2 regions of the Streptomyces sp. GS7 genome follow, and region 1 is predicted to be linked to the other one. Evidence: predicted binding sites of a transcription regulator. Region 1 holds the regulator's gene; the other holds the start of a gene.
The links. The regulator HspR, encoded in region 1, represses chaperone genes until heat shock. The targets are predictions, from matches to a motif close to TTGAGNNNNNNNNNCTCAA.
Positions count from the first base shown of each region.

Region 1 (15,526 bases):
GCCCGCATGTGTGCCACCGGAGACCGGGTACGAGCGCGACACAACGGCCGTTTCCGCCAGGAAAAGCGGAGTGCCCGCGACCGCGCGCGGAACCCGCGCCGCGACCGTGGGCACATTCGTGCGAGTTCCCCCAGGGGTCTGTCAGGGTCCCCTTAGAGCGGCCCCTCAGGAACTGCCGCAGCCGCCACCGCCGCAGGAGGAGTGCCCGCCGCAGGAATGGCCGCCGTGGTGGCCGCCGCCACCACCGCACGAGTGGTGATGGTGGTGCCCGCCGCTCGAACCGGAACCGACGTCGCCGGCCCCCGCCGCCCACCAACTGCCGCCCCCGTCGCCGCCCCTGCTCCGGGAGCCCTTGGACGCGCCGTACCCGCTCCGCTTCCGGCCGGAGCCGCCCCGCGAGGCCACCCCCACCAGCCCGAGCACCACCACGCAGATCACCGCGAAAAAGAACAGGCCCATCATTCCCGCCTCACACTCCTTCCGTTCCCCCGAAGCGAGGCATCGCTCCGTCCGGCGCCGGTGCGCCGCCGCGGCGCCGTCCCGCGCCGCCGGCCGCGCTCTCCAGCGGCCTCATGGTCTGTCGTGCAGGGGCTGATGCCCCGCCCAGGAGGGCTCAAAGCACAGTTGAGGAACTCCAGAGGTTCGGCGCAGGATGGCGCGCATGGACCGACCGCTGCTCAACCGCCGCCTCGCCGCCTTCGGCACCACGATCTTCGCCGAGATGTCGGCGCTCGCCCAACGCACCGGCTCCATCAACCTCGGCCAGGGCTTCCCGGACGCCGACGGCCCGGAGGAGGTCCGCGAAGCGGCGGTGCGCGCCCTGCGGGACGGCCGCGGCAACCAGTACCCCCCGGGCCCCGGAATCCCCGAGCTGCGCACCGCCGTCGCCGCCCACCAGCAGCGCTTCTACGGGCACCTGGGGCTGTCGTACGACCCCGACACCGAGGTCCTGGTCACCGCCGGCGCCACCGAGGCCATCGCCGCCTCGCTGCTCGCCCTCCTCGAACCGGGCGACGAGGTCGTCGCCCTGGAGCCGTACTACGACTCGTACGCCGCCTGCATCGCGATGGCGGGCGGCAGCCGCGTCCCGGTGACGCTGCGCCCGTCCCCCGAGACCGGCACGTACCACCTCGATCTCGACGAGCTGCGCGACGCGGTCACCGACCGCACCCGCCTCATCCTCCTCAACACCCCGCACAACCCCACCGGCACCGTCCTGACCCGCGACGAACTCGCCGCCGTCGCCGAACTGGCCGTGGAGCGCGACCTCCTGGTCGTCACGGACGAGGTCTACGAACACCTCGTCTTCGAGGGCGAGCACCTCCCCCTCGCCTCGTTCCCCGGCATGCGCGAGCGCACCGTCACCATCGGGTCGGCCGGCAAGACCTTCTCCTTCACCGGCTGGAAGGTCGGCTGGGTCACCGCGTCCCCCGAGCTGACCGCGGCCGTCCGCTCCGCCAAGCAGTTCCTCACCTACGTCTCGGCCGGCCCCTTCCAGTACGCCGTCGCCGAGGCCCTCGCCCTGCCCGACAGCTACTTCACCGCCCTGCGCGACGACCTCCGCGCCAAGCGCGACATCCTCGCCGGCGGCCTCGCCGACGCCGGCTTCCAGGTCTTCCGGCCGGCCGGCACGTACTTCATCACCACCGACATCCGCCCGCTGGGCGAGCAGGACGGCTTCGCCTTCTGCCGCACCCTGCCCGAACGCGCCGGCGTGGTCGCCATCCCGAACGCCGTCTTCTACGACCACCAGGACCAGGGCGCCCCGTTCGTGCGCTTCGCCTTCTGCAAGTGCACCGCGACCCTGGAGGAGGCGGCGGGGCGGCTGAAGCGGCTCTGAGACCGCGGTCCTCCGAGGAGGGGCCGCCACCCGTTCGGGCGGCTGCGGTCGCGGGCGGGGGCGGGGCGCGGGGAGTCTGGGTGCGGACCCGGCCCCGACCCGTCGGACAGGCCCTGGCGGTCCGGTGCCCTGACCTGCCTCCGGCGCGGAGGCGCGCCCCCGAACCGGAGGTGTTCCGTGTCCGCCGAGACCGCCGAAACACCGGAGACCGCCGAGCCGCCGGGGACGCCGCGGGCGGCGGACCCGGGCGGGCGTCCGGGGCCCCTACGGGAGCGGGTGCGGGCGGGGCTGCGGCGGGCGCGGACCGCGCTCGTCCTGTTCGCCGGGATCCGGGCCGCCGGGATGCTGTGCACCGCGGTGTGGGCCTGGCACACCGGGCGGCATCCGCGGACGCTGCTGGGCGCGTCCTGGGACTCCAGGTGGTATCTGAGCATCGCGCTGCACGGCTACGGGGCGCCGGCGCCGACCGGGATGTGGCCCGATCTGCCCGTCGCGGACCTGGCGTTCTTCCCGCTGTACCCGTGGCTGGTGCGGGCGGTGGGGACGGCGGCCGCCCCGGTCGGGGCGGTGAACGCCGCCCTGCTGGTCTCCTGGACGGCGGCCGGGGTGGCCGCCTGGGGGATCTACGCGGTCGGGGAGCGGCTCCACGGGCGACGTACCGGAACCCTGCTCGTCGTCCTGTGGGCGCTGCTGCCGCAGGCCGTCATCGAGTCGCTCGCGTACACCGAGTCGCTGCTGACCGCGCTGTCCGCCTGGTCGCTGTACGCGCTGCTCACCCGGCGCTTCCTGTGGGCCGGGGTGCTGGCGGCGACGGCGGGGCTGACCCGGCCCAGCGCGCTGGCCATCGTGGCGGCGGTGGGCGCGGGAGCGGCCGCGGAGGCGTGGCGGCGGGGAAGCGGCGGTGCCGGGGAGGGCGGCGGCCGGGGGCCGGGGCTGCGGCCGGTGGCGGCCGTGCTGGTCGCGCCGGCGGGCTGGCTGGGATACGTGCTGTGGGTCGGCGTGCGGACCGGCGGCGGGCCGCTCGGGTACTTCGACGTACAGGAGCTGTGGGGCTCCCGTTTCGACTTCGGGCGGGACACGCTGCGGGAGATCAGGCACCTGGTGCTCGCCGGCGCCCCGCCGGTGCACTTCATGGCGGTCGCGGTGATCGCCGCGGCGCTGCTGCTGTACGCGCTGCTGGTGCTGGACCGGCCGCCGGTCGCGCTGCTCGTCTACACCACGGTCCTGGTCGCGATCGCGCTCGGCGGCACCGGATACTTCCCGTCGAAGCCCCGCTTCCTGCTGCCGGCCTTTCCGCTGCTGCTGCCGGCGGCGCGGGCGCTGGCGCGGGCCCGGATCCGCACCGCCGTCCCGGTCGCCGGCGCGCTCGCCGCGCTCTCGCTCGGGTACGGGGTCTATCTGCTGGCGATCGCGTCGCTGCCGCCGTGACGTCGTTACCACGGCCCGCTCCCGGGACTCGCCGCTGTAACGGCGTCACAGACGGACGCGGGCCCCGGGAACCGACAACGGTCGGCTCCTGGGGCCCGCGCAGCCGGGGTGCGGGTCGGACGGGGCTCAGCCCTCGTCGTCCCCCGGCTTCTCATCGCCTTCGATCTCGGCCTCCAGACCGAGCTGCTCGACGAGCCACTTGTCGAATTCGATCGAGGCGCGGACCCAGCTGACCGTGCTCGACACGAAGTGTTCGAGCGAGACACCGGTGCCGACCAGCATCGATGCCTCACCGATCAGACGGACCGTGCCGTCGTCATGGGTGTGGGTGTACGCCTTGGGCCACAGCGTCCGGCGGTTCCAGTCGTCGATCGCTTCCAGCAGCTTCGACTTCTCGTCGATGCCGTGGGCACGGTCGTAGAACGTCCGGACGGAGAAGATCTGCTGCTCCTCCTCGCCCCGGAACATGAAGTACGTGCGGAACTGCTCCCACGGGGCGGCGAGGTCACCCTCCTCGTCGACTACGTACTTCAGCTCCATCTGGTCGAGGAGCTGCTTGACCAGGTCCTGGTCGGGCACGACGGGACCATCAGGCCCCGACGGCTGAGGTTCGGGCTGGCCCCCGAAATTCGGAATCGAGGACGGGTCGATGCTCACCGTGGAATTCCCTTCGTATGGTCTCTGCCATCCTCCCCCATATGCGCCCCGTCCTGGCAACCCCGGACCGGCAGACGCCGCGCATCCGGGGTGGCCGGAGGGCGCGGCCCGGCCGGGAAGGTCAGCCGGCCGGTCGGGCGGCCGCCACCGTCAGGCCCTCGCCGTCCCCGTCCACGTCCACGTCCACCCGGACGGTGTCCCCGTCGAGCACCTCGCCCGACAGGATGGCGCGCGCCAGCTGGTCGCCGATGGCCGTCTGGACCAGGCGGCGCAGCGGCCGGGCACCGTACGAGAGGTCCGGCGCCGGGGCGCCTGCGACCGGCTCCCGGCCGAGCCAGGCGAGCCAGGTCAGCGCCCGGTCGCTGACATCCAGGGTGAGGCGGCGGTCGCTCAGCCGGTGCTGGAGGTGGCTCAGCTGGAGCTGCGCGATCCGCTGGAGCTGGTCGGTGCCGAGGGGGTGGAAGACGACCAGGTCGTCGAGGCGGTTGAGGAACTCGGGGCGGAAGGAGGCGCGGACCGCCTCCAGCACCTTCTCCTTCTTCTGCTCCTCCTTCAGGAGCGGGTCCATCAGGAAGGCGGAGCCGAGGTTGGAGGTGAGGATGAGGATGGTGTTGCGGAAGTCGACGGTGCGGCCCTGGCCGTCCGTGAGGCGGCCGTCGTCGAGCACCTGGAGCAGGATGTCGAAGACCTCGTGGTGGGCCTTCTCGACCTCGTCGAGCAGCACCACGCTGTACGGGCGGCGGCGGACCGCCTCCGTCAGCTGGCCGCCCTCCTCGTAGCCGACATAGCCGGGCGGCGCGCCGACCAGCCGGGCCACGCTGTGCTTCTCGCCGTACTCCGACATGTCGATCCGGACCATCGCCCGCTCGTCGTCGAAGAGGAAGTCCGCCAGCGCCTTGGCCAGCTCGGTCTTGCCGACACCGGTCGGGCCGAGGAAGAGGAAGGAGCCGGTGGGCCGGTCCGGGTCGGCGATACCGGCGCGGGTGCGGCGCACCGCGTCGGAGACCGCGCGTACCGCCTCGCCCTGGCCGATCAGCCGCTTGCCCAGCTCCTCCTCCATCCGCAGCAGCTTGCGGGTCTCGCCCTCCAGGAGGCGCCCGGCCGGGATGCCGGTCCAGGAGCCGACCACGTCCGCGATGTCGTCCGGGCCGACCTCCTCCTTGACCATCGGCTCCCTGGTCCCAGCGCCCTTGGCGGCCTCCTGCTCGGCCTCCGCCCGCGCGGCCTCCTCCAACTCCCGCTCCAGGGACGGGATCTCCCCGTACAGCAGCTTGGAGGCGGTGTCGAAGTCGCCGTCGCGCTGGGCGCGTTCGGCCTGGCCGCGCAGTTCGTCGAGCCGCTCCTTCAGCTCGCCGACGCGGTTGAGGCTCTGCTTCTCCTTCTCCCAGCGGGCGGTCAGACCGCGCAGGTCCTCCTCCTTGTCGGCGAGGTCCTTGCGCAGCCGCTCCAGCCGCTGCACGGAGCCGGCGTCGGTCTCGTTGCGGAGCGCCAGCTCCTCCATCTTGAGGCGGTCGACGGCGCGCTGGAGCTCGTCGATCTCGACGGGGGACGAGTCGATCTCCATCCGCAGCCGGGAGGCGGCCTCGTCGACCAGGTCGATGGCCTTGTCGGGGAGGAACCGGGAGGTGATGTAGCGGTCCGAGAGGGTGGCCGCGGCGACCAGCGCCGAGTCCGCGATCTGCACCTTGTGGTGGGCCTCGTAGCGGCCCTTGAGCCCGCGCAGGATCGCCACCGTGTCCTCGACGGTCGGCTCGGCGACCAGCACCTGCTGGAAGCGCCGCTCCAGCGCCGGGTCCTTCTCGATGCGCTCGCGGTACTCGTCGAGGGTGGTGGCGCCGACCATCCGCAGCTCGCCGCGGGCCAGCATCGGCTTGAGCATGTTGCCCGCGTCCATGGACGAGTCGCCGCCGGCGCCCGCGCCCACGACCGTGTGCAGCTCGTCGATGAAGGTGATGACCTGGCCGTCGCTGTCCTTGATCTCGGCCAGGACGGTCTTGAGCCGCTCCTCGAACTCGCCGCGGTACTTCGCGCCGGCGACCATCGCGCCCAGGTCGAGCGCGACCAGCCGCTTGTCGCGCAGCGACTCGGGGACGTCGCCCTTGACGATGCGCTGGGCCAGCCCCTCGACGACGGCGGTCTTGCCGACGCCCGGCTCGCCGATGAGGACCGGGTTGTTCTTCGTACGGCGGGACAGCACCTGCACCACCCGCCGGATCTCGTGGTCCCGGCCGATGACCGGGTCGAGCTTGCCCTCGCGAGCCGCCGCGGTGAGGTCCGTGCCGAACTTCTCCAGCGCCTTGTACGTGCCCTCCGGGTCCGGGGTAGTCACCCGCCGGCCGCCGCGGCTCGCCTCGAAGGCGGCCAGCAGCTTCTTGGCCGTGGCGCCCTGCTGCTCCAGCAGCTCACCGGTGCGCCCGCCCTTGGCGGCGATGCCGATGAGGAGGTGCTCGGTGGAGATGTACGCGTCGCCCAGGTCCTTGGCCCGCTGGGCGGCGTCCGCGATGACGGCGAGCAGCTCGCGGTCCGGCTGCGGCGGGGCCACGGTCGAGCCCTGCACGCTGGGCAGCCCGGCGAGCTGGCGCTCGGCCCCGGAGCGCAGCGCGACGGCGTCCGCCTCGACGGCCGCCAGCAGGTCCATGATGTTGGCGTTGTCATCGGGCCGCCCCGCCAGCAGCGCGAGCAGCAGATGCGCGGACGTCATGTCCGCATGCCCGGCGGCGATCGCCCGCTCGTTGGCGGCGCTCAGCGCCTCCCGGCTCTTGTTGGTCAGCTCGGCGTCCACGTCCTCGTGATCCTCCTCGTGCCCTGTGCGCTGCGCGCGCCTCTGCGTACCGATCCTGCCGCGGGGGCTAGCCCTGCTTTGGCTAACGTGCGATAAGTTGAGTCTATTCCACTCAAGGTTCGTTTCCCACCCACGGGCGAACCGACCGGACACCGCCACCGGGGCGCGCAGTCGCCCGGCGGGCTGGGAGGCATGACCGCCGAGCCCACCCCCCGCGAGACCGACGCCCAGTCCGCGATCCTGCTGGAGATCTTCCACGAGCTGGACGCGGCAGCACCCGAGTGCGTACGGGCCCAGCTCATCGAGGGCGAGATGGTGGTGACGACGGCACCGGCCGGGAACCACGAACACTGCCTCAGCGGCTTCACGGAGCAGCTGCTGCGGAACCGCCCAGAATTCGACCTATCCGCGCACAAGGGGCTGATCCCGCCGTCGTCCGGCTCGCATCCCGACAACCACGTGATCCCCGACTTGACGATCGTCGGAACCCGGGAGTTCCGGGGCACCCCGCCATGGTGGAGACCCGGCACGGAGCTGAAGATGGTCATCGAGGTGACGGGCGACCGGCCGGAACTCGACCGAACCGCCAAGCGCCGCAGCTATGCCCTCGGAGGCACGCCTCTCTATCTGCTGATCGACCGCGGCCGGGCCACCACCACGCTCTTCCACGAGCCCTCCGACGGCGATTACGAATCGCGCGTCACTGCCCCCTTCGGCAAGCCCCTCTCCCTCCCCGCCCCCTTCTCCTTCGACCTGGAGACGGGCGACTTCCTCTGATTCCCGGGCCCCCAACTACCCTGGCCCCCATGGCCCACGACCTCTCCGCCCTCACCCCCGAGTACCTCGCCTTCTGGGGCGAGTACTTCATGCCCACGCTGACGACCCTGCGTACGGACGGCACACCGCATGTCGTGCCGGTCGGTGTCACCTACGACGCCGGGCAGCGGATCGCGCGGATCATCACCCGCAAGGACAGCACCAAGGTCAAGAACGTCCTGGCCGCCGGAGCGGGCGGGGCCACCGTGGCGGTGTGCCAGGTGGACCGCGGTCGCTGGGCGACGCTGGAGGGCACCGCCCGGGTGCGTACGGACGCCGAGTCGGTGGCCGACGCGGTGCGCCGGTACGCCGAGCGGTACGGCCGGACCCCGGAGCCCAACCCCGATCGCGTCGTGATCGAGATCTCGGTGACCAAGGCCCTCGGCCGGGCCTGAGAGCCCGCGGCCGAGTCCCTTTCACGAGCCTCTTCCACGAGTCCCGCGCGTTCCACGAGCCCCGTTCCGGACCCGTACGCGCGCCGGGCGGCGCCGCGTCCGCGCACTGGTCCGGACCTGGCCGAAACCGAACCCTCCGGATCCGCCATCGGGCGCCTTCCTGGTACTCAGGAACGGCAGGAACGAACACCTCCGCACAACGGCGAGCGGCATCGGACCTGTCCCGGGCACAAAGACGGCAGCTGGAGGCCGCATGGCGTCGGCATCACGTATCGCGACGACCGTTCCACGCCGTCCGCGCCCCGCCCCTCCCCGCCCGTACGCCGAGAACTGCCCCCGGTGCGGCGGTCAGCTCGCCGTGAACCAGGACGGCTGGAAGATCTGCCATGCCTGCGGATACGCCTCGCCACCCGGTGCAGCCCCTCCACCGCGGGCCGTCGGCGGGGGTATCGTCGCCCCCACAGTCGCCACGCCCCGGAGGGCACGATGAACTCGGTCCGAGTGACGGCGATCGCCTGCCTGATGCCGCTGTCCGAGCTGGACGAGGATCCGTTCCTGGTCGATGACCGCAGCCAGCACGACATGTGCAAACAGTGGGCGGCAGCCCGTGATTACCACCTGACCTGCCAGCTCAGCCTGCACCAGCTGCGCGCCGACCACAGCGCACTGTGGAGCGACGTCGAAGACGGCCGGGTCGATGTGTTCGTGACGCCCAACCGCCGGGCGCTGGAGTACGCCATCGACGGGGCCGACGAGTTCGGCCGGCGGTGCGCGGCGGCGGGCGTCCGCCTGGAGACCGCCGATCTGGACGAGCCGGTCTACACGCTCGCGATGAAGTCCCATGTGCACCGGCGGCTTTCGATGCCGACCGCGGGATACAACGGCTGCTGACGACACGCGAAGGGCCGGGGTGGTCTCCCCGGCCCTTGCCGCACGGACGAGCGGCGGTGGCGCTCCGCGCGCTACTCCGACGACCGCTTGGGCCGCCACACCACCAGCGCACTGGTCTGCTGGACGTCCTGATACGGCACCAGATCGCGGCGGTACGAGGCGTGCACCGCCGCCTCCCGCTGCCGCATCGCGCTGGCCGCGCCCTCCAGGGCGCCCTGGAGCTCGGCGACCCGCTGCTGGAGGGCCGCGACCTGGTTCTCCAGCTCGATGATGCGCTTGATGCCGGCGAGGTTGATGCCCTCCTCCTGCGACAACTGCTGGACGGTGCGCAGCAGTTCGATGTCGCGGGCGGAGTACCGGCGGCCCCGGCCGGCGGTGCGGTCGGGGGAGACCAGGCCCAGGCGGTCGTACTGCCGCAGGGTCTGCGGATGCAGGCCAGAGAGCTGAGCCGCGACGGAGATGACGTACACCGGCGATTCATCGGTCAGTTCATACGGGTTACGACGCTGCCCGCCCCGGCTGTCCATCTCAAGCTCCCTTCGCGGCCTTGAACAGCTCCGCCCGCGGGTCCGGGCCCGCGGTCGCCTCGCGATAGGTCTCCAGCGACTCCCTTGCCTTGTCGCTGAGATCCTTGGGAACGATCACCTCTATGGTGACCAGCAGATCACCGCGGGTGCCGTCCTTACGGGCCGCGCCCTTGCCGCGGGCCCGCATCGTGCGTCCGTTGGGAGTGCCGGCCGGCAGCTTGAGCTTCACCGGCGGTCCGCCCAGCGTCGGCACCTTGATCTCGCCACCGAGCGCGGCCTCCGGGAAGGTGACCGGCACCGTGACGGTGAGGTTGTCGCCGTTGCGGCCGAAGACCGGGTGGGCGTCGACATGGACGACCACGTACAGATCGCCGGCCGGGCCGCCCTGTTCACCGGGAGCGCCCTTGCCGCGCAGCCGGATGCGCTGCCCGTCCGAGACGCCCGCGGGGATGCGGACCTGCATCGTGCGGGCACTGGTCGCCCGCCCGCTGCCCTTGCAGACGTCGCAGGGGTCCTGGGCGATCAGGCCGCGGCCCTTGCAGTCGGCGCACGGGTCGGTGAGCGAGAAGCCGCCGCCCGCGCCCCGGCTGACCTGGCCGGTGCCGACACAGGTCGGGCAGACCCGAGGCGTACCGTTTTTGTCGCCGGTGCCCGAACACGCCTTGCAGGGAGCCTGGCTGGACATCCGCAGCGGGACCGTGGCCCCGTCGACCGCCTCGGTGAAGCTGAGCGTCACCTCGGACTCGATGTCCTGGCCGCGGCGCGGCTGGGTGCGCGTACCGGTGCCGCCGCGGTTGAACAGGCCGCCGAAGACGTCGCCGAGCCCGCCGCCGAAGCCGCCGGCGCCGCCGCCCTGACCGTGCGAGCCCCCGAAGAGGTCGCCCAGGTCGAAGTTGAAGCTGCCGCCGCCTCCGGGGCCGGGCCGGAAGCCGCCGTTGCCGAACAGCGCGCGGGCCTCGTCGTACTCCTTGCGGCGCTTGGCGTCGCCCAGGATGTCGTTGGCCTCGGAGATCTCCTTGAAGCGCTCCTCGGCCTTGGCGTCGCCCTTGTTGGCGTCCGGGTGGAACTCGCGGGCCAGCTTGCGGTACGCCTTCTTGATCTCCGCTTCGGTGGCGTCCTTCGGGACGCCGAGGACCTTGTAGTAGTCCTTCTCGACGAAGTCCTTGGTGCTCATCCCCGACGTCCCTCCTTCCGCGCGGATCTCTCTGCCGCCCTTACGTCAGCCCTCGTCCGGGCCACCGCTCTCCTCGTCCGAAGCCTTGGCCCCCTTGGCGCCCTTGGCACCCTTGGGGCCCTTGGCGTCCTCGTCGGAGGCCGACTTGGCGCTCTGCGCACCCGGCTGCGGTTCGGCGACGGCGACCCGCGCGGGGCGGATCGTCCGCTCACCGATGCGATACCCGGGCTGCAGGATGGCGACGCATGTCGTCTCCGTCACGTCCGGCGCATACGAATGCATCAGCGCTTCGTGGATCGTCGGGTCGAAGGGCTCGCCCTCCTTGCCGAACTGCTGCAGACCGAGCTTGGCGACCACGGTCTCCAGCGATTCGGCGACCGACTTGAAGCCGCCGACCAGTTCGCCGTGCTCACGGGCCCGGCCGACGTCGTCGAGCACCGGAAGGAGCTCGGACAGCAGATTCGCCGCGGCGATCTCCTTGACCGTGACCCGGTCCCGCTCCACCCGGCGGCGGTAGTTCTGGTACTCCGCCTGGAGCCGCTGGAGGTCCGCCGTGCGCTCGCTGAGCGCCGAACGCACCTGGTCCAGCTGCGCCTGGAGCGCCACGTCCTGTACGTCCCCGGCCGGGGCCGAGCCCGCCTTGTCGGCGGACTCGGCCTGCGCCGCGTCTTCGGGGGCGGCGTCGGAGGGGACGTCGGGCTTCTCGTCGAAGCCCGGGGTCTCCTCCGTCACGCCGCACCGTCCTTCTTGGGCTTCTCCTCGTCGACGATCTCGGCGTCCACGATGTGGTCCTCGGCCTTGGCCTGCTGGCCGGCCTGGGCGCCCTCGGCACCGCCGGCGGCGGCCTGCGCGGCCTGGGCGTCGGCGTACATGGCCTGGCCCAGCTTCTGCGAGACGGCCGCGACCTTCTCGGTGGCGGTGCGGATCTCGGCCGTGTCCTCGCCCTTGAGCTTCTCCTTCAGCTCACCGACGGCGGTCTCGACCTCGGTCTTCACCTCAGCGGGGACCTTGTCCTCGTTGTCCTTGAGGAACTTCTCGGTCTGGTAGACCAGCTGCTCGCCCTGGTTGCGGGTCTCGGCGGCCTCGCGGCGCTTGTGGTCCTCGTCCGCGTAGCGCTCGGCCTCCTCGCGCATCCGGTCGACCTCGTCCTTCGGCAGCGAGGAGCCGCCGGTGACGGTCATCTTCTGCTCCTTGCCGGTGCCGAGGTCCTTGGCCGTGACGTGCATGATGCCGTTGGCGTCGATGTCGAAGGAGACCTCGATCTGCGGGACACCGCGCGGGGCCGGCGGCAGACCGGTCAGCTCGAACATCCCGAGCTTCTTGTTGTACGCCGCGATCTCGCGTTCGCCCTGGTAGACCTGGATCTGCACGGACGGCTGGTTGTCCTCGGCCGTGGTGAAGATCTCGGAGCGCTTGGTCGGGATGGTCGTGTTGCGCTCGATGAGCTTGGTCATGATGCCGCCCTTGGTCTCGATGCCGAGGGACAGCGGGGTGACGTCCAGCAGGAGGACGTCCTTGACCTCGCCCTTGAGGACACCGGCCTGGAGCGTGGCGCCGATGGCGACGACCTCGTCCGGGTTGACGCCCTTGTTGGCGTCCTTGCCGCCGGTCAGCTCCTTGACCAGCTCGGCGACGGCCGGCATACGGGTCGAGCCGCCGACCAGGACCACGTGGTCGATCTCGGCCAGCGCGATACCGGCGTCCTTGATGACGTTGTGGAACGGGGTCTTGCAGCGGTCGAGCAGGTCCGCGGTCAGCTGCTGGAACTGGGAGCGGGTGAGCTTCTCGTCCAGGTGGAGCGGGCCCTCGGCGGAGGCGGTGATGTAGGGCAGGTTGATCGTCGTCTCGGTGGACGACGACAGCTCGATCTTCGCCTTCTCCGCGGCCTCGCGCAGGCGCTGGAGCGCCATCTTGTCCTTGGAGAGGTCGACGCCGTGGCCGTTGGCGAACTGCTTGACCAGGTAGTCGACGACGCGCTGGTCCCAGTCGTCACCACCGAGGTGGTTGTCACCGTTGGTGGCCTTCACCTCGACGACGCCGTCGCCGATCTCCAGCAGCGAGACGTCGAAGGTGCCGCCACCGAGGTCGAAGACCAGAATGGTCTGGTCATCCTTCTCCAGGCCGTAGGCCAGGGCGGCGGCGGTCGGCTCGTTGACGATCCGCAGGACGTTGAGACCCGCGATCTCGCCGGCCTCCTTGGTGGCCTGGCGCTCGGAGTCGTTGAAGTAGGCGGGGACGGTGATGACCGCGTCCACAACCTTCTCGCCCAGGTACGCCTCGGCATCCCGCTTGAGCTTCTGCAGGATGAAGGCGCTCATCTGCTGCGGGTTGAAGTCCTTGCCGTCGATGTTGATCTTCCAGTCGGTGCCCATGTGGCGCTTGACCGACCGGATGGTCCTGTCGACGTTGGTGACCGCCTGGCGCTTCGCGACCTCGCCGACCAGCACCTCGCCGTTCTTGGCGAAGGCGACGACGGACGGCGTGGTCCTGGCGCCCTCGGCGTTGGTGATGACGGTGGGCTCACCGCCTTCGAGAACACTGACGACGGAGTTCGTCGTGCCCAGGTCGATGCCGACCGCACGTGCCATTTCGATTCCTCCAGCTGACTTGAGTGGAACAGGCTCAAGAGTGCAACACAGGTGCAAACCTGTCAACAGACCTGAGTCCGACCCACTCAACTTTTATGTGGCCCTTATCCTCACCAGGCCGCCACTCAAGACGCGGACCCCCGGCGGAGGGTTGCCCGCGCGACACAGATCACCGGCCGCGCGGCTTCATGAGGCCCGGAATACTGGGTAACCTCAGCCGCAGACCCAAAAAGTTACTGCTTAGTAGTTCCGCTCGGATCCGGCTGATCTGGTCGCGCAGATCCCTCAGATCCCGCAGATCCTTCTGATTTCGCCCGCTCTCGCAGGTTCGAGGAGCCCCCAATGCAACTCGCCGCGATCATCGTGTCGCTGGTCCTAATCGCGGTCGGCGTAGCGCTGTTCGGCCGTGCCATCCTGCAGATCTACCGCCAGCTGCGGCTCGGCCAGTCCGTCCCCGCCGGTACCCGCACCGACGAGCCCGTGCAGCGCACGGTCACGGTCGCCAAGGAGTTCGTCGGCCACACCCGGATGAACCGCTGGGGCGTCGTCGGTGTGGCGCACTGGTTCGTGGCGGTCGGCTTCCTCACCCTGCTGCTGACGATCGTCAACGCCATCGGCCAGCTCTTCAAGGCCGACTGGCTGCTGCCGTTCCTCGGCAACTGGCTGCCCTGGGAGCTGTGGGTCGAGGGCATGGGCACGCTGACGACCGTGGGCATCATCGTCCTGATCGTCATCCGGCAGCTGAGCAGGCCGGGCGGGGCGGGCCGCAAGTCCCGCTTCGCGGGCTCCAACACCGGCCAGGCGTACTTCGTCGAGGGCGTCATCCTCATCGTCGGCGTCTGCATCGTGATGCTGCACGCCCTGGAGGGCGCCCAGCACGGCGTCGACCACTACGAGGCGGCGTACTTCGTCACGTACCCGGTGGTCGCGGCGCTGAAGGGGCTGAGCGTCGGCACGCTGCAGAACCTGACGTACCTCTTCGCCGGCATCAAGATCGCGACGTCCTTCATCTGGATGATCACGGTCGCCCTCAAGACCGACATGGGCGTGGCCTGGCACCGCTTCCTGGCCTTCCCCAACATCTGGTTCAAGCGCGAGGCGGACGGCGGGACGGCGCTCGGCGCGCTCCAGCCGATGACGTCGGGCGGCAAGCCGATCGACTTCGAGGACCCGGGCGAGGACGACCAGTTCGGCGTCTCCCAGATCGAGCACTTCTCCTGGAAGGGCCTGCTGGACTTCGCCACCTGCACCGAGTGCGGCCGGTGCCAGTCGCAGTGCCCCGCCTGGAACACCGGCAAGCCGCTCTCCCCGAAGCTGCTGATCATGTCGCTGCGCGACCACGCGCACGCCAAGGCGCCGTACCTGCTCGCCGGCGGCGGCAAGGACGCCGAGGGCAACGAGAAGGGGACCGAGGAGCAGCTCAAGGACGTGCCGGCCGCCGCCCTCGCGGAGGCCGAGCGCCCGCTGATCGGCACCCTCGCCGAGAACGGCGTCATCGACCCCGACGTGCTGTGGTCCTGCACCACCTGCGGCGCCTGCGTCGAGCAGTGCCCGGTCGACATCGAGCACGTCGACCACATCGTCGACATGCGCCGCTACCAGGTCATGATCGAGTCCTCGTTCCCGTCCGAGGCGGGCACGATGCTCAAGAACCTGGAGAAGAAGGGCAACCCCTGGGGCCTGGCCAAGAAGCAGCGCCTCGCGTGGACCAAGGAGGTCGACTTCGAGGTCCCGGTCGTCGGCAAGGACGTCGAGGACCTCACCGAGGTCGACTACCTCTACTGGGTCGGCTGCGCCGGCGCCCTGGAGGACCGCGCCAAGAAGACCACCAAGGCGTTCGCCGAGCTGCTGCACATCGCGGGCGTGAAGTTCGCGATCATGGGCGGCGACGAGGCGTGCACCGGTGACTCCGCCCGCCGCCTGGGCAACGAGTTCCTCTTCCAGCAGCTGGGCCAGCAGAACGTCGAGGCGCTGAACATGGCCTTCGGCGAGGACAGCGAGGACGAGTCGACGAAGAAGCCCAAGGCGTCGAAGAAGATCGTGGCGACCTGCCCGCACTGCTTCAACACCATCGCCAACGAATACCCGCAGCTGGGCGGCGAGTTCGAGGTCATCCACCACACCCAGCTGCTCCAGCACCTGATCGACGAGGGCAAGCTGATCCCCGTCACGCCGGTCGAGGGCCTGATCACGTACCACGACCCGTGCTACCTGGGCCGTCACAACAAGGTCTACACGCCGCCGCGCGAGATCATCGCCAAGGTGCCGGGCCTGCGCAACGAGGAGATGCACCGCCACAAGGAGCGCGGCTTCTGCTGCGGCGCCGGCGGCGCCCGGATGTGGATGGAGGAGCGGATCGGCAAGCGCATCAACAACGAGCGCGTCGACGAGGCCCTCTCCCTCAACCCCGACATCGTCTCCACCGCCT
Region 1 covers NZ_CP047146.1:235,500-251,025, reverse strand. Annotated here, with positions in the region: gene GR130_RS01140 (hypothetical protein) at 166-462, opposite strand; gene GR130_RS01135 (pyridoxal phosphate-dependent aminotransferase) at 662-1,840, shown strand; gene GR130_RS01130 (hypothetical protein) at 2,018-3,268, shown strand; gene GR130_RS01125 (YbjN domain-containing protein) at 3,395-3,925, opposite strand; gene clpB (ATP-dependent chaperone ClpB) at 4,047-6,707, opposite strand; gene GR130_RS01115 (Uma2 family endonuclease) at 6,900-7,484, shown strand; gene GR130_RS01110 (pyridoxamine 5'-phosphate oxidase family protein) at 7,514-7,918, shown strand; gene GR130_RS01105 (hypothetical protein) at 8,405-8,809, shown strand; gene GR130_RS01100 (heat shock protein transcriptional repressor HspR) at 8,881-9,336, opposite strand; gene dnaJ (molecular chaperone DnaJ) at 9,338-10,510, opposite strand; gene grpE (nucleotide exchange factor GrpE) at 10,556-11,242, opposite strand; gene dnaK (molecular chaperone DnaK) at 11,239-13,098, opposite strand; gene GR130_RS01080 ((Fe-S)-binding protein) at 13,441-15,526, shown strand, end outside.

Region 2 (15,526 bases), 7.4 Mb from region 1:
TGCGGTAGCCGCGCAGCTGCGACATGTTCAGCGTCTCGGCGACCACGCCCTGGCCGGCGAACGCGGCGTCACCGTGCAGCTGGATCGGCAGGACCGTGAAGTCCGTACCGCCCTTGTTGATGATGTCCTGCTTGGCGCGGGCGACACCCTCGACGACCGGGTCCACGGCCTCCAGGTGGGAGGGGTTGGCGGTCAGCGAGACCGTGATCTGCTCGCCGTCCAGGCCGGTGAAGGTGCCCTCGGCGCCCAGGTGGTACTTCACGTCGCCGGAGCCGTGCATCGACTTCGGGTCGAGGTTGCCCTCGAACTCCCGGAAGATCTGCGCGTACGACTTGCCGACGATGTTCGCCAGGACGTTGAGCCGGCCGCGGTGGGCCATGCCGATGACGACCTCGTCCAGGCGCGACTCGGCCGCGGAGTCGATGACCGCGTCCAGCAGCGGGATGACGGACTCGCCGCCCTCCAGCGAGAAGCGCTTCTGGCCGACGTACTTGGTCTGCAGGAACGTCTCGAACGCCTCGGCGGAGTTCAGCCGGCGCAGGATCCGCAGCTGCTCGTCGCGCTCCGGCGACTTGTGCGGGCGCTCGACCCGGTCCTGGATCCACTTGCGCTGCTTGGGGTCCTGGATGTGCATGAACTCGATGCCGGTGGTGCGGCAGTACGAGTCGCGCAGCACGCCCAGGATGTCGCGCAGCTTCATCATGGACTTGCCGGAGAAGCCGCCGACCGCGAACTCGCGCTCCAGGTCCCACAGGGTGAGGCCGTGCTCGGTGATGTCGAGGTCGGGGTGCTTGCGCTGGTGGTACTCCAGCGGGTCGGTGTCGGCCATGACGTGGCCGCGGACCCGGTAGGAGTGGATCAGCTCGAAGACCCGGGCGGCCTTGGTGACGTCGTCGTCGTGCGAGGCGTCGATGTCCCGCAGCCAGCGGACCGGCTCGTACGGGATTCGAAGCGACTTGAAGATGTCGTCGAAGAAATCGTTCTCGCCGAGCAGCAGCTGGTTCATGATCCGCAGGAACTCGCCGGAGGCGGCGCCCTGGATCACCCGGTGGTCGTAGGTGCTGGTCAGCGTCATGACCTTGGCGACACCCAGCTTGTTCAGGGCGTCCTGGGAGGTGCCCTGGAACTCGGCCGGGTAGTCCATCGAGCCGACGCCCATGATCATGGACTGGCCGGGCATCAGGCGGGGCACCGAGTGGACGGTGCCGATGCCGCCGGGGTTCGTCAGCGACGCGGTGACCCCGGTGAAGTCGTCCATCGTCAGCTTGTTGTCCCGGGCCCGGCGGACGATGTCCTCGTAGGCCTGCCAGAACTCGAAGAAGCTCAGCGTCTCGGCCTTCTTGATGGCCGCGACGACCAGCTGGCGCTCGCCGTTCGGCTTGACCAGGTCGATGGCCAGGCCGAGGTTGACGTGCGCCGGCTTGACCAGCGTGGGCTTGCCGTCCTTCTCCGCGAAGTGGCTGTTCATCGACGGCATGGCCTTGAGGGCCTGCACCATCGCGTAGCCGATGAGGTGGGTGAAGGAGACCTTCCCGCCCCGGGCGCGCTTGAGGTGGTTGTTGATGACGATGCGGTTGTCGAAGAGCAGCTTCACCGGGACCGCGCGGACGGACGTGGCCGTCGGCAGCTCCAGGGAGGCGTTCATGTTCTTCGCGACGGCGGCCGACGGGCCCCGCAGGGTGACGTACTCCGGGCCCTCGGGGGCCTGGCCGTCAGCGACCTGCTTGGCGGTGGGCTTGGCCGGGGCGGCCTTCGCCGGCGCGGCCTGCGCGGGGGCCGGAGCGCCAGGGGTGGGCACGGCGTCAGCCGCTCCGGTGGAGCCGGTGCTCGCACCGGGAGGCGTAGCCGGGGTGGCCGGCTGGGCCGCGGCCTGCACGGCGGGCTTCGGCTCGACCGCGGCGGGCGCGGCGGGCGCGGCCGGAGCCGCCGGGGCCGGAGCGGGGGCGGCAGCCTCCGCCGGCTGGCTCGGCGCGGTGGCGCCGCCCGGCTTGTAGTCGGCGAAGAAGTCCCACCAGGCTCGGTCTACCGAGTTCGGGTCCTGGAGGTACTGCTGGTAGATCTCGTCGACGAGCCACTCATTGGGACCGAACGCAGCGGCAGGGTTCTTCCCCTGCCCCGCTTGGTCCGTCGAGACACTCGCACTGTTGGGGGACTGTAGCGACACGGCGGCAACCGCCCTCTTCCGCTTCCTAAGGTGGTGGACAGCGGGAATAAAGGCTACGCCTCTTGTGACCTTTGGTGCAGTCCGGGAGGGTCACTCGTCGCGCACGTCACATTCACCGAAGGGTTTCAGGGCATGACTTGGCGGGAAATACCCGGGGTTTGCCCGCGTGCGGGTAGCACCCATCGCCGTTGCACCCCCGGAACGAGTGCTCCCACCACCGACCCTACGTCAGCGGGCGTCAGCCCCGGGTTGACTCCAGCCCCGGAAGGGTGACCCGGATCCGGCAACCGCGGAGTGATTCGGCCACCCCGATGCGCCCGCCGTGCAGATCCACCGCCCAGCGCGCGATCGCCAGGCCCAGTCCCGTACCGCCGTCGGTGCCCGGACCCGAGGGTCCCGGCCCGCCGCGGTTGAACCGCTCGAAGACCCGGTGGCGCTCCGACGCGGGGATGCCGGGGCCCTCGTCCTGCACCTCCAGCTCCAGGCCCTCCGGCCCCTCGCCGCGCCGCGCGCGCACCGTGACCCGGCCGTGCCGCGGGCTGTGCTTGATCGCGTTGTCGATGAGATTCGCCACGACCTGGTGGAGCCGCTCGGCGTCCGCGTACGCGGTCAGCTCCGGGGGCGACACGTCGAGGTGGAGGTGGACGTCGGTCCGCGTATGGGTGCCGGAGGCGGCAAGGCCGGAGAGCCCGGAGAGCGTGGAGGCGCCGCGGCTCATGTTGGCCTCCTTGAGCACCCCGGACAGGTACGGCCAGACCTCGAAGCGGCGGGTGTGCAGCGGCACCACGCCGTTGTCCAGGCGCGACAGGTCCAGGAGGTGCTCCACCAGCCGGCCCAGCCGCTCGGTCTGCTTCAGCGCCGTCCGCATGGTCTCCGGGTCCGGCTCGCAGACCCCGTCGACGACGTTCTCCAGCACCGCGCGCAGCGCCGCGATGGGGGTGCGCAGCTCGTGCGAGACGTTGGCGACCAGTTCCTTGCGGTGGGTGTCCACCGCCTCCAGGTCGGCCGCCATGCGGTTGAAGGCGTCCGCCAGGTCCCCGAACTCGTCGCGGCGGTCCGAGCGCACCCGGCGGGTGTAGTCACCGTGCGCCATCGCCCGGGTCACATCGGTCATCTCGCCGAGCGGCGCGGTCAGGCTGTTCGCCACGAACTGGGTGATCAGCAGCGAGGCGATGATCGAGAAGACCGTGATCACCCGCAGCTCTGTCGCCGAGTGCATCGCGACGAACACCAGGAGTGTGGTGATGATCACCGAGACGATGACCAGTGCGCCGAGCGCCGCCTTGACGGAGCGGTACGGATCGAGGGGCCGCAGCCCCTCCCAGACCCGCTGCCACAGTCCGCGCACGCCCGTCAGCCAGCGCCGGGTCATGCGGGCGGGGTCTCCAGGGCGTACCCGACGCCGTGGACGGTGCGGATCCGCTCGGCGCCGATCTTGCGGCGCAGCGCCTTGATGTGGCTGTCGACCGTACGCGTCCCGGAGGCGTCCGCCCAGTCCCAGACCTCGGCGAGCAGCTGCTCGCGGGAGAGCACCGCGCGCGGGGTGTTCGCCAGGCAGACCAGCAGGTCGAACTCGGTGGGGGTCAGGTGCACGTCCGTGCCGCGCACCCGGACCCGGCGCTGCGCGTGGTCGATCTCCAGCTCACCCAGCCGCAGGATGCCGCTGCGCGGGGTGTGCGCGGCCAGCGCGGCGCGCTCGACCCGGCGCAGCAGCACGTGCACCCGGGCGGCCAGCTCCCGCATGGAGAACGGCTTGGTCATGTAGTCGTCGGCGCCGACCCCGAGGCCGACGAGCATGTCGGTCTCGTCGTCCCGGGCGGTGAGCATCATCACCGGCACCGGGCGCTGTGCCTGCACCCGGCGGCACACCTCCAGGCCGTCGAAGCCCGGCAGCATCACGTCGAGGACGAGCAGATCCGGCTGCCACGCCTCGGCGGTGTCCACCGCGGCCGGGCCGTCGGTGGCCGTCTGCACCTGGAAGCCCTCGGCGCGCAGCCGGGCCGCGATGGCTTCGACGATCGTCGGATCGTCCTCCACGACCAGCACCCGGCGCTGGGCGCCCGGCGTGGCCGCGGTGGTGCCGCCCTGGGTTGTCTGAGTCTGGTCCATCGCCCGCCCCTGCATGTGCCCTGCGTGGTCGCGTCTTGCTGGGCAGCAGCGTAAGGGCATGGTGTGACCGTCGGCTACGCACCCTACGCGGACCGGAGCGCCAGATGGACGACGTCCGGGACTCCTCGGGCAACGGGGATCTCTTCCGTCCGTACCCCGTCGAATCCGGCATTTCGCAGGGCCAGTTCGAACTCCGCGGACGGCTGCGCCGACCACACGGCGAGCACTCCGCCGGGCGTCAGCCGGTCCCGGCAGGCGGCCAGTCCGGCGGGGGAGTAGAGGCTGTCGTTGTCCTCGGTGACGGTCCAGTCGGGGCCGTTGTCGATGTCCAGGCACAGTGCGTCGTAGGGGAGTTGGCCCGCGCCGTCGTGGAGGTACGCCACCAGGTCGGTGTGCAGGATCTCGGTGCGCGGATCGGCCAGCGCCTCCCCCGAGACGGCCGAGAGCGGACCCGTGCGGTGCCAGTCGATCACCGCCGCCTCGCGCTCGGCCACCGCGATCCGGCCCCAGCGCGGTTCGGCGGCGGCCCGTGCCAGCGAGAAGCCGACGCCCAGCCCGCCGATGAGGACGGCGGGGTGCGCGCGACCGGCCGGGAGCGCGGCCAGCGCGGCGTCGACCAGCAGCCGCTCGGAGCGCCCGTCGGAGGTGTCCATCAGGAAGCAGCCATTGGCGATGATCTCGTAGACGGGCCCGTCGGATCCGGGCGCCGCAAGGGTTCCGGGGCCCTCGGCGGCCGGGCCCCGTTGCCGTAACACCACCTCTCCGTACGGGCCCTGACGGCGGTCGAGGGTGCGTGCGGCCGACTCGGGGCCGGCGGTCGGATGCCAGGGGTGGGCGGGATCCATGCGGCCATCTTGGCCAACGCCGGGTGCGCCGGTCCAACGGCGGGCGGATGGTGGCGGAGGGAGGGTTCCGGGCAACGTCGCGTGCTCCACAAAGGTTGAGTGCCGTGACGGATCTCACGTACACAGCTGGCTCATGGGTTGAGCGGGCACAGTGGTCGCGGACGTTGTGCAGGGCGGTGGAGCGGCGGGTCCGTCGGGAACGGCGGAACCGCGGGAGTCCGCGAGAAAGGGGCCTTGGGCAGTGAGCACACTGGAGACGGCCGGGGGTGTGCCGGTCGATGACGGGCCGGGCGTCGGCCCGCGGGCCGACGGCACGCCGGTGATCCTCGCGGGCATGCCCCGGCAGCGCGGCGACGCGGCGCTGGTGCCGGCCACGGCGGCCACGGACGCCGCCGGCGGTGCGGCGCAGGACGCCGCCGCCCGCCGCCCGTGGACGGGACTGCGGCCCTGGCGGCTGCTCCCCACCCCCACCGGCACCCCCTTCACCTTCGGCTACGCGCTGCTGCTCGTCGCCACGTCGCTCTTCGCCGACCACGGCGACCCCGCCCTGGTCGCCTCGCTGCTCCAGGGCTCCAGTACGGACGTGACCCATCTCGCGCAGGACCCGCTGCTGGTGCTGGTCGCCAGCGCCCTGTGGATAGCGGGCGGGCTCGGCTCCTCGTTCGCCCTGGTCTTCCTCGTCGTGGTGACGGCGCTGGAACGGCGGATCGGCGGGCCGCGCACCGCCGCGGTCTTCTTCGGCGGACATGCGCTGGCCACCCTCGCCACCGAAATGCCGGTCGGCTTCTCCGTGGCCGCGGGCGGGCTGCCGGACAGTTCGCTGCACCGCCTCGACTACGGCATCAGCTTCGGCGTGATGACCTGCACGGGAGCCCTGGCGGTCCTGCTGCCCGGCTGGCTGCGCTGGCCCCTGCTGGCCGCCGTCGGCTACATGGGCGTCACCGATCTGCTGACCTCTGCCGACCCCATGACGGACTGGGGCCATCTGCTCTCGCTCGCCCTGGGCGTGGCCGCCTGGCCGCTGCTGCGCCGCTGGCGCGACCAGCGCGCCGGGCCCGCGCCGCTCCTCGGGGACCTGGGGCACCCGGCGCTGCGCACCCCGCGTACGTACTGAGGCGCCCCGCGCGCCCGGCGCCGCCGCTTCTTCGCGGAGACCGTCAATTCATTACGGAGACCGCCGCGTCGTCGCGGAGAATGGTGCCCTTCGCGGGCGCCACGACCGAGCGCGCCCGCCGGCCGCAGGAGCAGAGAAGAGCCGTGTCGCACGAGCGCCGCCCGTCGAAGGACCGCGAACCGTCCCCTCCGCAGGCCCCGGACGCCGCTCGGCTCCCGCTGCTCTCCGACTGCGGCAGCTGCTTCGGGCTGTGCTGTGTGGCACTGCCGTTCGCGGCCTCGGCGGACTTCGCCCTCGACAAGGAGGCCGGGCGGCCCTGCCCGAACCTGGGGGCCGGCTTCCGCTGCGGGATCCACGCCGAGCTGCGGCAGCGCGGCTTCTCCGGCTGCACCGTCTTCGAGTGCTTCGGCGCCGGCCAGAAGGTCTCCCAGGTCACCTTCGAGGGGAAGGACTGGCGGCAGGCGCCGGGGACCGCGCGGGCGATGTTCGACGCGTTCGGCGTGATGCGGCAGTTGCACGAGCTGCTCTGGTACGTGGCCGAGGCCCTGACGCTGCCGGCGGCCCGTCCGGTGCACCGCGAGCTGCGGGCCGTACAGGAGACGACCGAGCGGCTGACGCTCGGCGGCCCCGAGGAGCTGGCCGGCGTGGACGTGGCCGCCCACCGGGGCGAGGTCAACGCCCTGCTGCTGCGGGTCAGCGAACTCGTACGGGCGCAGGTCCCGGGCCGCAAGAAGGAGCGGCGGGGGGCCGACCTGATGGGAGCCAGGCTCAAGGGCGCGAGTCTGCGGGGGGCCGATCTCCGGGGGGCCTACCTGATCGCCGCCGACCTCCAGGGCGCCGATCTGCGCACCGCCGACCTGATCGGGGCCGATCTGCGGGACGCCGATCTGCGCGGTGCGGATCTGACGGGCAGCATCTTCCTGACCCAGGCGCAGGTGAACGCGGCCCGTGGCGACGCGGCCACCAGGCTGCCGCCGGGGCTGCGCCGCCCCGCCCACTGGTAGCCCGTCCTCTTCTCCTTCTCCCCGCTGCTTCTTCCTCCCCCTTCCCCGCGGTCGGGCCCTGCGCGCATGCGCCCGTACCCGGTTGCCCCGTTGATCGCTCACAGCGAACGCGCGGCCGGAACATCCGTGGAGGCCCTGGCATTGAGTGGATAAAGCTCAACTTGCTTGCCGAAGGGGAGATCATGACTGCTGAGTCGCCGGCATCCGCATCGCTCACTCTGCCCGTGCTGCCCCTCGATGACGAGGTCGTCCTGCCCGGCATGGTGGTGCCGCTGGACCTGTCCGACGCCGACGTACGGGCGGCGGTGGAGGCCGCGCAGGCCGCCGCGTCTTCGGGGCCTTCGGGTAACAAGCCGAGGGTGCTGCTTGTGCCCCGGGTCGACGGGACGTACGCGGCGATCGGCACGCTGGGGAGGATCGAGCAGGTCGGGCGGCTGTCCGACGGCGACCCCGGGGCGCTGATCCGCGGCGTGGGCCGGGTGCGGATCGGCTCCGGCACGACCGGGCCGGGGGCCGCGCTGTGGGTGGAGGGGACCCCCGTCGAGGAGAAGGCGCCCGAGCCCCTCCCGGGGGCGGTCGCCGAACTGGTCACGGAATACAAGGCGTTGGCCACCAGCTGGCTGCGCAAGCGCGGGGCCTGGCAGGTCGTCGACCGGGTCGCCGGCATCGACGACGTGCCGACGCTCGCCGACAACTCCGGATACCTGCCGTTCCTGACCACCGAGCAGAAGCTCCGGCTGCTGGAGACCACCGACCCGGTCGCCCGGCTGAAGTACGCCGCCGAGGTGCTGCGCTCCCATCTGGCCGAGCAGGACGTGGCCGAGTCCATCGCCAAGGACGTCCAGGAGGGCGTCGACAAGCAGCAGCGGGAGTTCCTGCTGCGGCGGCAGCTGGAGGCGGTCCGCAGGGAACTGGCCGAGCTGAACGGCGACCCCGAGGACGAGGGCGGCGACTACCGCGCCCGGGTCGAGGCCGCCGACCTGCCGGAGGAGGTCCGCAAGGCCGCCCTGAAGGAGGTCGACAAGCTGGAGCGGGCCAGCGACCAGAGCCCGGAGGGCTCCTGGATCCGCACCTGGCTGGACACCGTCCTGGAACTGCCGTGGAACGAACGCACCGAGGACGCCTACGACATCGCCGGCGCCCGGCGGGTCCTGGACGCCGACCACTCCGGGCTGGCGGACGTCAAGGAGCGGATCAGCGAGTACCTGGCGGTGCGCAAGCGGCGGTCGGAGCGCGGGCTGGGACTCGTCGGGGGCCGTCGGGGCGGCGCGGTGCTGGCTCTCGTGGGGCCGCCCGGCGTCGGCAAGACCTCGCTCGGTGAATCCGTCGCGCGGGCCATGGGGCGGAAGTTCGTCCGGGTCGCGCTCGGCGGCGTACGGGACGAGGCGGAGATCCGCGGCCACCGGCGGACGTATGTCGGCGCGCTCCCCGGCCGGATCGTGCGGGCCGTCAAGGAGGCCGGTTCGATGAACCCGGTCGTCCTCCTCGACGAGATCGACAAGGTGGGCTCGGACTACCGGGGCGACCCGGCCGCCGCCCTCCTGGAGGTGCTGGACCCGGCGCAGAACCACACCTTCCGGGACCACTACCTGGAGGTCGAACTGGACCTGTCCGACGTGGTGTTCCTGGCCACCGCCAACGTCCTGGAGTCCATCCCGGAGCCGCTGCTGGACCGGATGGAGCTGGTCCGGCTCGACGGCTACACCGAGGACGAGAAGGTCGTCATCGCCCGGGACCACCTGCTGCCGCGCCAGCTGGAGCGGGCCGGCCTGGAACCCGGCGAGGTGACCCTGGAGGACGCGGCGCTGCGCCGGCTGGCGGGCGAGTACACCCGCGAGGCGGGCGTACGGAATCTGGAGCGGTCGGTCGCCCGGCTGCTGCGCAAGGTGGCGACCCAGCACGAACTGGGCGAGCGGGAGCTGCCGTTCACGGTCGGCGTGGAGCAGCTGCGCCCGCTGATCGGGCGCCCGCACCACACCCCGGAGGCGGCCCAGGACCCGGCCGAGCGGCGGACCGCGGTGCCCGGTGTGGTCACCGGCCTCGCGGTCACCGGCGCCGGCGGCGACGTGCTCTACGTGGAGGCGTCGCTGGCGGATCCGGAGACCGGGGCGTCGGGGCTGCAACTGACCGGCCAGCTGGGCGACGTGATGAAGGAGTCGGCGCACATCGCGCTGTCGTTCCTGCGCTCGCACGGCGCGGAGCTGGAACTCCCGGTCGGTGACCTCAAGGAGCGCGGGGTGCATCTGCACGTACCGGCCGGTGCCGTCCCCAAGGACGGCCCCAGCGCGGGCATCACGATGACCACCGCGCTGGCCTCGCTGCTCTCGGGCCGCCAGGTGCGGCCGGACGTCGCCATGACCGGCGAGGTCTCGCTCACCGGGCGGGTGCTGCCGATCGGCGGCGTCAAGCAGAAGCTGCTGGCGGCTCACCGGGCGGGCATCACGACCGTGATCATCCCCAAGCGGAACGAACCGGATCTGGACGATGTGCCCGCGGAGATCCTGGAAGCGCTGGAGGTGCACCCGGTCGCCGATGTCCGGCAGGTGCTGGAACTGGCCCTGACCCCGGCGGCGCAGGGGGCCGACCCCGGGGTCCCGCTCGCGGCGTGACGGCCCGCGGCGGCCGGCCCGCCCCCTCGCGGGGGCGGGCCGGCCGCCGTGCGCTCACCCGTCGGCCAGCGCCCGGAGGCGGTCCATCGACCCGTTGAAGCGGTTGTGGTCACCGACCGCCGGGCCGGTCGAGGTGTACTGCCAGATGGTGTGGAAGCCCCAGCCGGCAGGGAGTTCGCCGACCGAGGAGCCGTAGCGCGGCACCCACAGCGGGTTGATCCGGCCGAAGGCCGCGGAGTTGCCGGTGCACTGCTTCCACCAGCCGGTGGAGGTGTAGAGCACGGCGTCCCGGCCGGTGCGCGCCTTGTAGGTGGCGAACCAGTCCTTCATCCAGTCGACGAGACCGGTCGGGCTGAGCCCGTAGCAGGTCGCGCCGTAGGGGTTGTACTCCATGTCCAGGGCGCCGGGCAGCGTCCTGCCGTCCTTGGACCAGCCGCCGCCGTGGGCGACGAAGTAGGCGGCCTGGGCGGCGCCGCCGGAGGTGTCGGGAGTGGCGAAGTGGTAGGCGCCGCGGATCATGCCGGAGCGGTAGGAGCCGTTGTACTGCTGCGCGAAGTACGGGCTGGTGTAGCTGGTGGACTCCGTCGCCTTGACGTAGGCGAACCGGACGCCGCTGTTCCAGAGGGCGGACCAGGCGACGTTGCCGTTGTGGCTGCTGACGTCGACGCCCTCGGCGGACGCGGTGAGCGAGGGCGGCGGCAGGATCCCGGTCGTGGCGCCCTCGTGCCGCGCGACCTGCGAGCCGGCCCAGTCCTGGTCGGGGTGGGTGGGTTCGGGGGCGTGCCGGCCGGCCGCCGCGCCGGCCGTGCCGGGCAGGCCGAGGAGCAGGGCGACGGTCGCCAGGAGGGCCCCGGCCGCGGTCGCGAGGGAGTGCACGGGGCGGTGGGGGGTTCCGGATCTGAGCACGGGCATACGTGCCTCCGTGGATCTCGGTGGATCTCGCTGCGGTGACGTTGCGGAGAAATGACCTTGAGGGGGGAGGAACTGGCACCACTGATTGGTGTGGCCATGCCAGAACAGACGGTACGCGCGTAGACCCCCGTGACAAAAGAGGGTCGCGGGGCTTCCGTTGGTCTAATCCTGCGAAATACTGGCCCAACTGCGGTTTCGGCGGCCCGGGAGAGAAATTTTCAGGCGGTGAAACGCGGGAATTGCGGGAAATAGAGGAAAACGCGGGAAAGGGCGCTGACGTGCACAACACCGGAGCCGGCGGTACGGCGGACGGCGAACCGATGGGCGTGGATCACGTATTCCTGGCCCTGGAGCGCGAGTTGGCCGTATTCCTCCGCCGCGCCCGCGCCTCGTCCGGCGAGATGTCCCGCGAGGTGCACCCCGACCTCGAATCGGCCGCCTACGGCCTGCTGATCCGGCTCGCCGACGCCGGAGCCCAGCGCGCCACCGACCTCGCCGGCTTCTTCGGCGTCGGCAAGGCGACCATAAGCCGCCAGCTGCACGCCTTGGAGCGGCTCGGGCTGGTCGCCCGCGAACCGGACCCGGCCGACGGCCGCGCGGTCCTGGTGCGGATCACCGACGAGGGCCGCGCGCGCTTCGACCGCGTCCGCACCGCGCGGCGCGCCCGCTATGCCCGCCGGCTGGCCTCCTGGGACCGCGCCGAGGTCGCCGAACTCGCCCGCCTGCTGCACCGGCTGAACGCCGAGCAGGAGCAGGAGGGCGAGCCCGGGGAGCAGGACGGGGAACGCGAGAGGGAAGGGGAGGGCGCGCCCGGGGAGGGCGGCCGGGGGCGATGCCGGTAGCCGTGGCCGCCCGGCCGCGGCCCGGTCACGGGGCCACGTGGACCACCGCCGCATCGTCCCGGGCCTTCCCCCGGGGGTGCGCGGCGCCCTCCGGGTCGGCGGCCTCGGCCGCCCGTACCCGGTCGATCAGCGCCTGCGGGCCGGACGTGACCACCAGCGCCACGCAATCCGCCCAGGAGCCCTCCCGGAAGACCTCGACCCAGCGGCTCGCGCCGTCGCTGAGCGCGGTCAGCGAGCGCAGCTGCGCGCGCGGGGTGCTGCCGGTGACCGCGCGGGCGGCGACGGCCGGGTCGGCGGCGGCGGTGAAGAAGCCGCCCTCGGCGTTGCGCAGCGCCTCGACCGCGCGGACGTAGGCACCGGCCGCGGCGGCGCGTTCGGCGGAGCCGCGCGGCAGGGCCCGTACGGCGGCGCGCTGTTCGCGGACCGCGGGCGGGAGTTCACCGAGCCGGGTGTCCTGTACGGGATGCACCGAGCCGTCCGCCTTCTCCAGAAGCAGGACGGAATCGGAGAGCACCAGGTGGTCGACGGTGCGGTCGGACCAGCGCGCGGCGACCACCGTTGCCTGCGGAGTGCGGGGGTGAGAAAGGTCACAGGCGTCCCGATGATTCTCGGCCGTCCTGGAGATGGCGGCGGCGAGCACCTCAGTGAGCGTCATATCCCGGTGTGAAACCGACAGTTCGAGCATCGCGCCGCCGAGCCGCGCGGTGAACCACGGCACGGAATGGACGCACCCGTAGTCCCCTTCGGGCGGTGTCACACCGTCCAGCAGGATCAGGACGCCGCCCTGGCCGGAGGCGGGCAGGGCGACGGACGCGTAGTCCTCGTTTGGGCGTTGGGGGTCGCCCGGCTCTGTCGCGAGTTCGATGCGCATGGCGGAAAGTCTGCCGGAGGTGTCCGGATCGCGACGGTGCCCGGGCGTTGTCCGCGGTGGTGGCGTAGGGCCAGGTCAGCGGGGTGCCGTCGGGTCGGGCGGGAGGGGCGTCCGGCTGCGGGCGCGCATCCTTCCAGGACCGGCACGCATCTCCAAACCCGTCCGGGGGTTGCCCGAGGTTGCGGCCAGAATTGGTACCGCGCGGAAGTTGATGGTCAAACTCCGTTTGATGTTCACTCGTTCAGGTGGCCGGGCATGTGTTGCCGAGCCACTGCGCGGCGCCGATGGAATGGTCATTTCCCGGATCAAATGGGGTGGGCCAGGACGTTCGTCGCGACGCGCACAGCCGGGCTGTTCCCCTTCGCGGAATTGTGTGCACTGCCGCGGTTTTCGCGCAGGTCCGCCCCGCGAACGGGGAGCGAGCCGGGTCCGCGACGCCGGCACGGCGTGGGCAGGCGAGACAGGAATGCGAGCAGCGGTGCGGAAGATGCGGCTTCGGGGCGGCGCAGGGAAGCCGGGATCACCGGCCGGTCCGGTCTCGGTACCGGGTACGGCTCCCGGCGCGACGGGCAGTGGCGCGAACGGTACGGAACGGCGCCCCGCGCGGGTGCGCAACCGGCTCATGGGAGCCGTCGCGGTGGTCGCCGTCGCCGTCCTCGGAGCCGGCGCCCCCGGCCTGGCGACCGTCGCCGACAACGCCGACACCAGCCAGCAACTGGTCGATCTGGCCCAGCTCAACGCGCACGCCATCACCCTGGCGCACTCCCTCGCCGACGAGCGCGACGCGATGACCGCGTACGTGGCCGCCGGGCGCACCGGCAGCAACCTCAGCGCGGCCCCCACCTCCTCCCAGCGCGCCCAAGTGGACCGGCAGATCGGCGAGCTGCGCTCCGACGCCCAGGGCTCGGCCGGCGCCACCACCGCGTTCGCGGCCGCCGACAAGCTCCTCAAGGAGCTGCCGCAGACCCGCCAGAAGGCCCTCGCCGGGCCCGCCACCGCCGACCAGGTCCACGACGCCTACAGCCAGGTCGTCCAGGCGCTCGGCGCGATCAGCGACGACATCGCCCGTGGGCTGCCCGGCCGGGCCGACCCCGCGGACGCCGACACCCGCGCGCTGCCCGCCCTCGGCCGGGCCGCCGACCAGGCGGCCAGTACCCGCGCGCTGCTGATGGCCGGGCTCAAGGCGGGCGGTGCGCAGCCCCGGCTGACCGCCGCCGCCCAGGTCGCCCACATCCGCGAGCAGGGCGCGCTGGACGACTTCAACCAGGCCGCGAGCCAGGGTGGCCGGGACCGCTACCAGCGCACCGTCAACGGCCCCGACGTCGACGGCGCCGAGCGCTATCTGACCCAGCTGACCGACCATCCCTATCTGGACCCCGCCGCCATCGCGCTGAGCCGGAGCCGGGTGCAGTCCGCGCTCACCGCCCGGATCGGGCTGATGCGGGGCACCGAGTCCGCGATGGCCGCCGCCGACGTCCAGCGCCTGGGCACCCTGCGCGACGGCGACGTGGACCAGCTGGAGATCCGCATCGCGCTGGCCGGCGCCTGCCTGCTGCTGGCCGTCGGTGCCGGCGTCTGGGCCGCCCGCACGATGACCCAGCCGCTGGCCGCGCTGCGGCTCGGCGCCGGCCGGGTGGCCGCGGACCCCGCGCACGAGGAGCCCGTCAACTACAAGGGCCGCAACGACGAGTTCGCCGCCGCCGTACGCTCCGTCAACGCGCTGCACGCGCAGGTCGCCGAGTCGGCCCGGCGCACCGCCGAACTGGAGGGCGAGCGCAAGCGGCTGGTCGGCGGCCGGCAGCGGCTGGTGGCCCAGGGCGAGGTGCTCCAGGAGCAGGCGGAGACCCTCAAGGAGGAGGTCGCCGACCTCCAGGAGCGGCTGGCCGCGCTGCGCACGGGCGTGCACGGCCGGTTCGTCAACCTCGCGCTGCGCACCCTCGGCCTGGTCGAGCGCCAGCTCGGGGTCATCGAGTCGCTGGAGGAGAGCGAGCAGGACCCGGAGCGGCTGGAAACCCTCTTCAAGCTGGACCACTTCGCCGCGCGGATGCGCCGCAACAGCGAGAACCTGCTGGTCCTGGCGGGCGCCGAGCAGCACGGCGGCAACCACCCCGGGCCGGTCCCGCTGCTGGACGTGCTGCGGGCCGCGGTCAGCGAGATCGAGCGGTACGAGCGGGTGCGCATCGGGTCGCTGCCGCCGCACTCGCAGCTCGCCGGGTTCGCCGCCGACGACGTCAGCCACCTGGTCGCCGAACTCCTGGAGAACGCCACCGCGTTCTCGCCGCCGGACGCCCAAGTCGAGCTGTCCGGCTGGCTCCTGGAGAGCGGTGAGCTGATGCTCTCGGTCCAGGACGAGGGCATAGGGATGACCGCCGACCGGCTGGCGGAGCTCAACGAGCGCCTCTCGGAGCGCGAGGCCGCCGAGGCCGCCGCGACCTCCGAGACCGTCGACGGGGCGCTGGGCCTGGGCCTGTACGTGGTGGTGCGGCTGGCCGCCCGGCACGGCGTACGGGTCCAGCTGCGCGCCCAGGAGCAGGGCGGGATCGCCGCCGTCGTCGTGCTGCCCGGCTCGATCCTGCCCACGCGTCCGGCGCCCGGGACCGTCGTGCCCGGACAGGGCGGCGCCGGGACCGCGCCGAGCCTGCCGGGCTCGGTCGCGGAGGCGAACTCCAACACCCTCCAGACGCGGCTGAACCGGCTGGATCCCGCGCCGGCCGAGGAGCCCGCCGCCCAGGACGCCCCGCAGCCGGCGCCGGTGGAAACCGCCGAACCGGCCGCCGCCGAGGACCCGTTCGTGGCCGCGGCGGAGCGCGCCATCGACGCGGCCGGGCTCGGCACCCCGGCCGAGCCGGAGCGGGCCCGCCCGGCCGCCGCCGTACCGCCCGCCGCCCCGGAGACCGCGCCCGCCGCCGAAGGGCCCGAGCCGAGCCCGTACGGCCCGCGGTCGTCCGGTCCGTACGCCACGGCCGCGCCCGCGGGCACCGGCGGTACCGCCGGCGAGCACACCCGCACCGAGGACACCGTGTCCCCGGCCGACGGCACCCCGGCGCCCGGCAAGG
Region 2 covers NZ_CP047146.1:7,589,669-7,605,194, reverse strand. Annotated here, with positions in the region: gene GR130_RS32935 (multifunctional oxoglutarate decarboxylase/oxoglutarate dehydrogenase thiamine pyrophosphate-binding subunit/dihydrolipoyllysine-residue succinyltransferase subunit) at 1-2,164, opposite strand, end outside; gene GR130_RS32930 (sensor histidine kinase) at 2,403-3,536, opposite strand; gene GR130_RS32925 (response regulator transcription factor) at 3,533-4,273, opposite strand; gene GR130_RS32920 (spermidine synthase) at 4,357-5,118, opposite strand; gene GR130_RS32915 (rhomboid-like protein) at 5,360-6,232, shown strand; gene GR130_RS32910 (pentapeptide repeat-containing protein) at 6,376-7,236, shown strand; gene lon (endopeptidase La) at 7,419-9,845, shown strand; gene GR130_RS32900 (lysozyme) at 9,900-10,757, opposite strand; gene GR130_RS32895 (MarR family winged helix-turn-helix transcriptional regulator) at 11,078-11,599, shown strand; gene GR130_RS32890 (protein phosphatase 2C domain-containing protein) at 11,625-12,470, opposite strand; gene GR130_RS32885 (nitrate- and nitrite sensing domain-containing protein) at 13,093-15,526, shown strand, end outside.
Region 2: lon (endopeptidase La) is a predicted target of HspR. The motif match lies at 7,378-7,396, and genes of this name have one in related genera.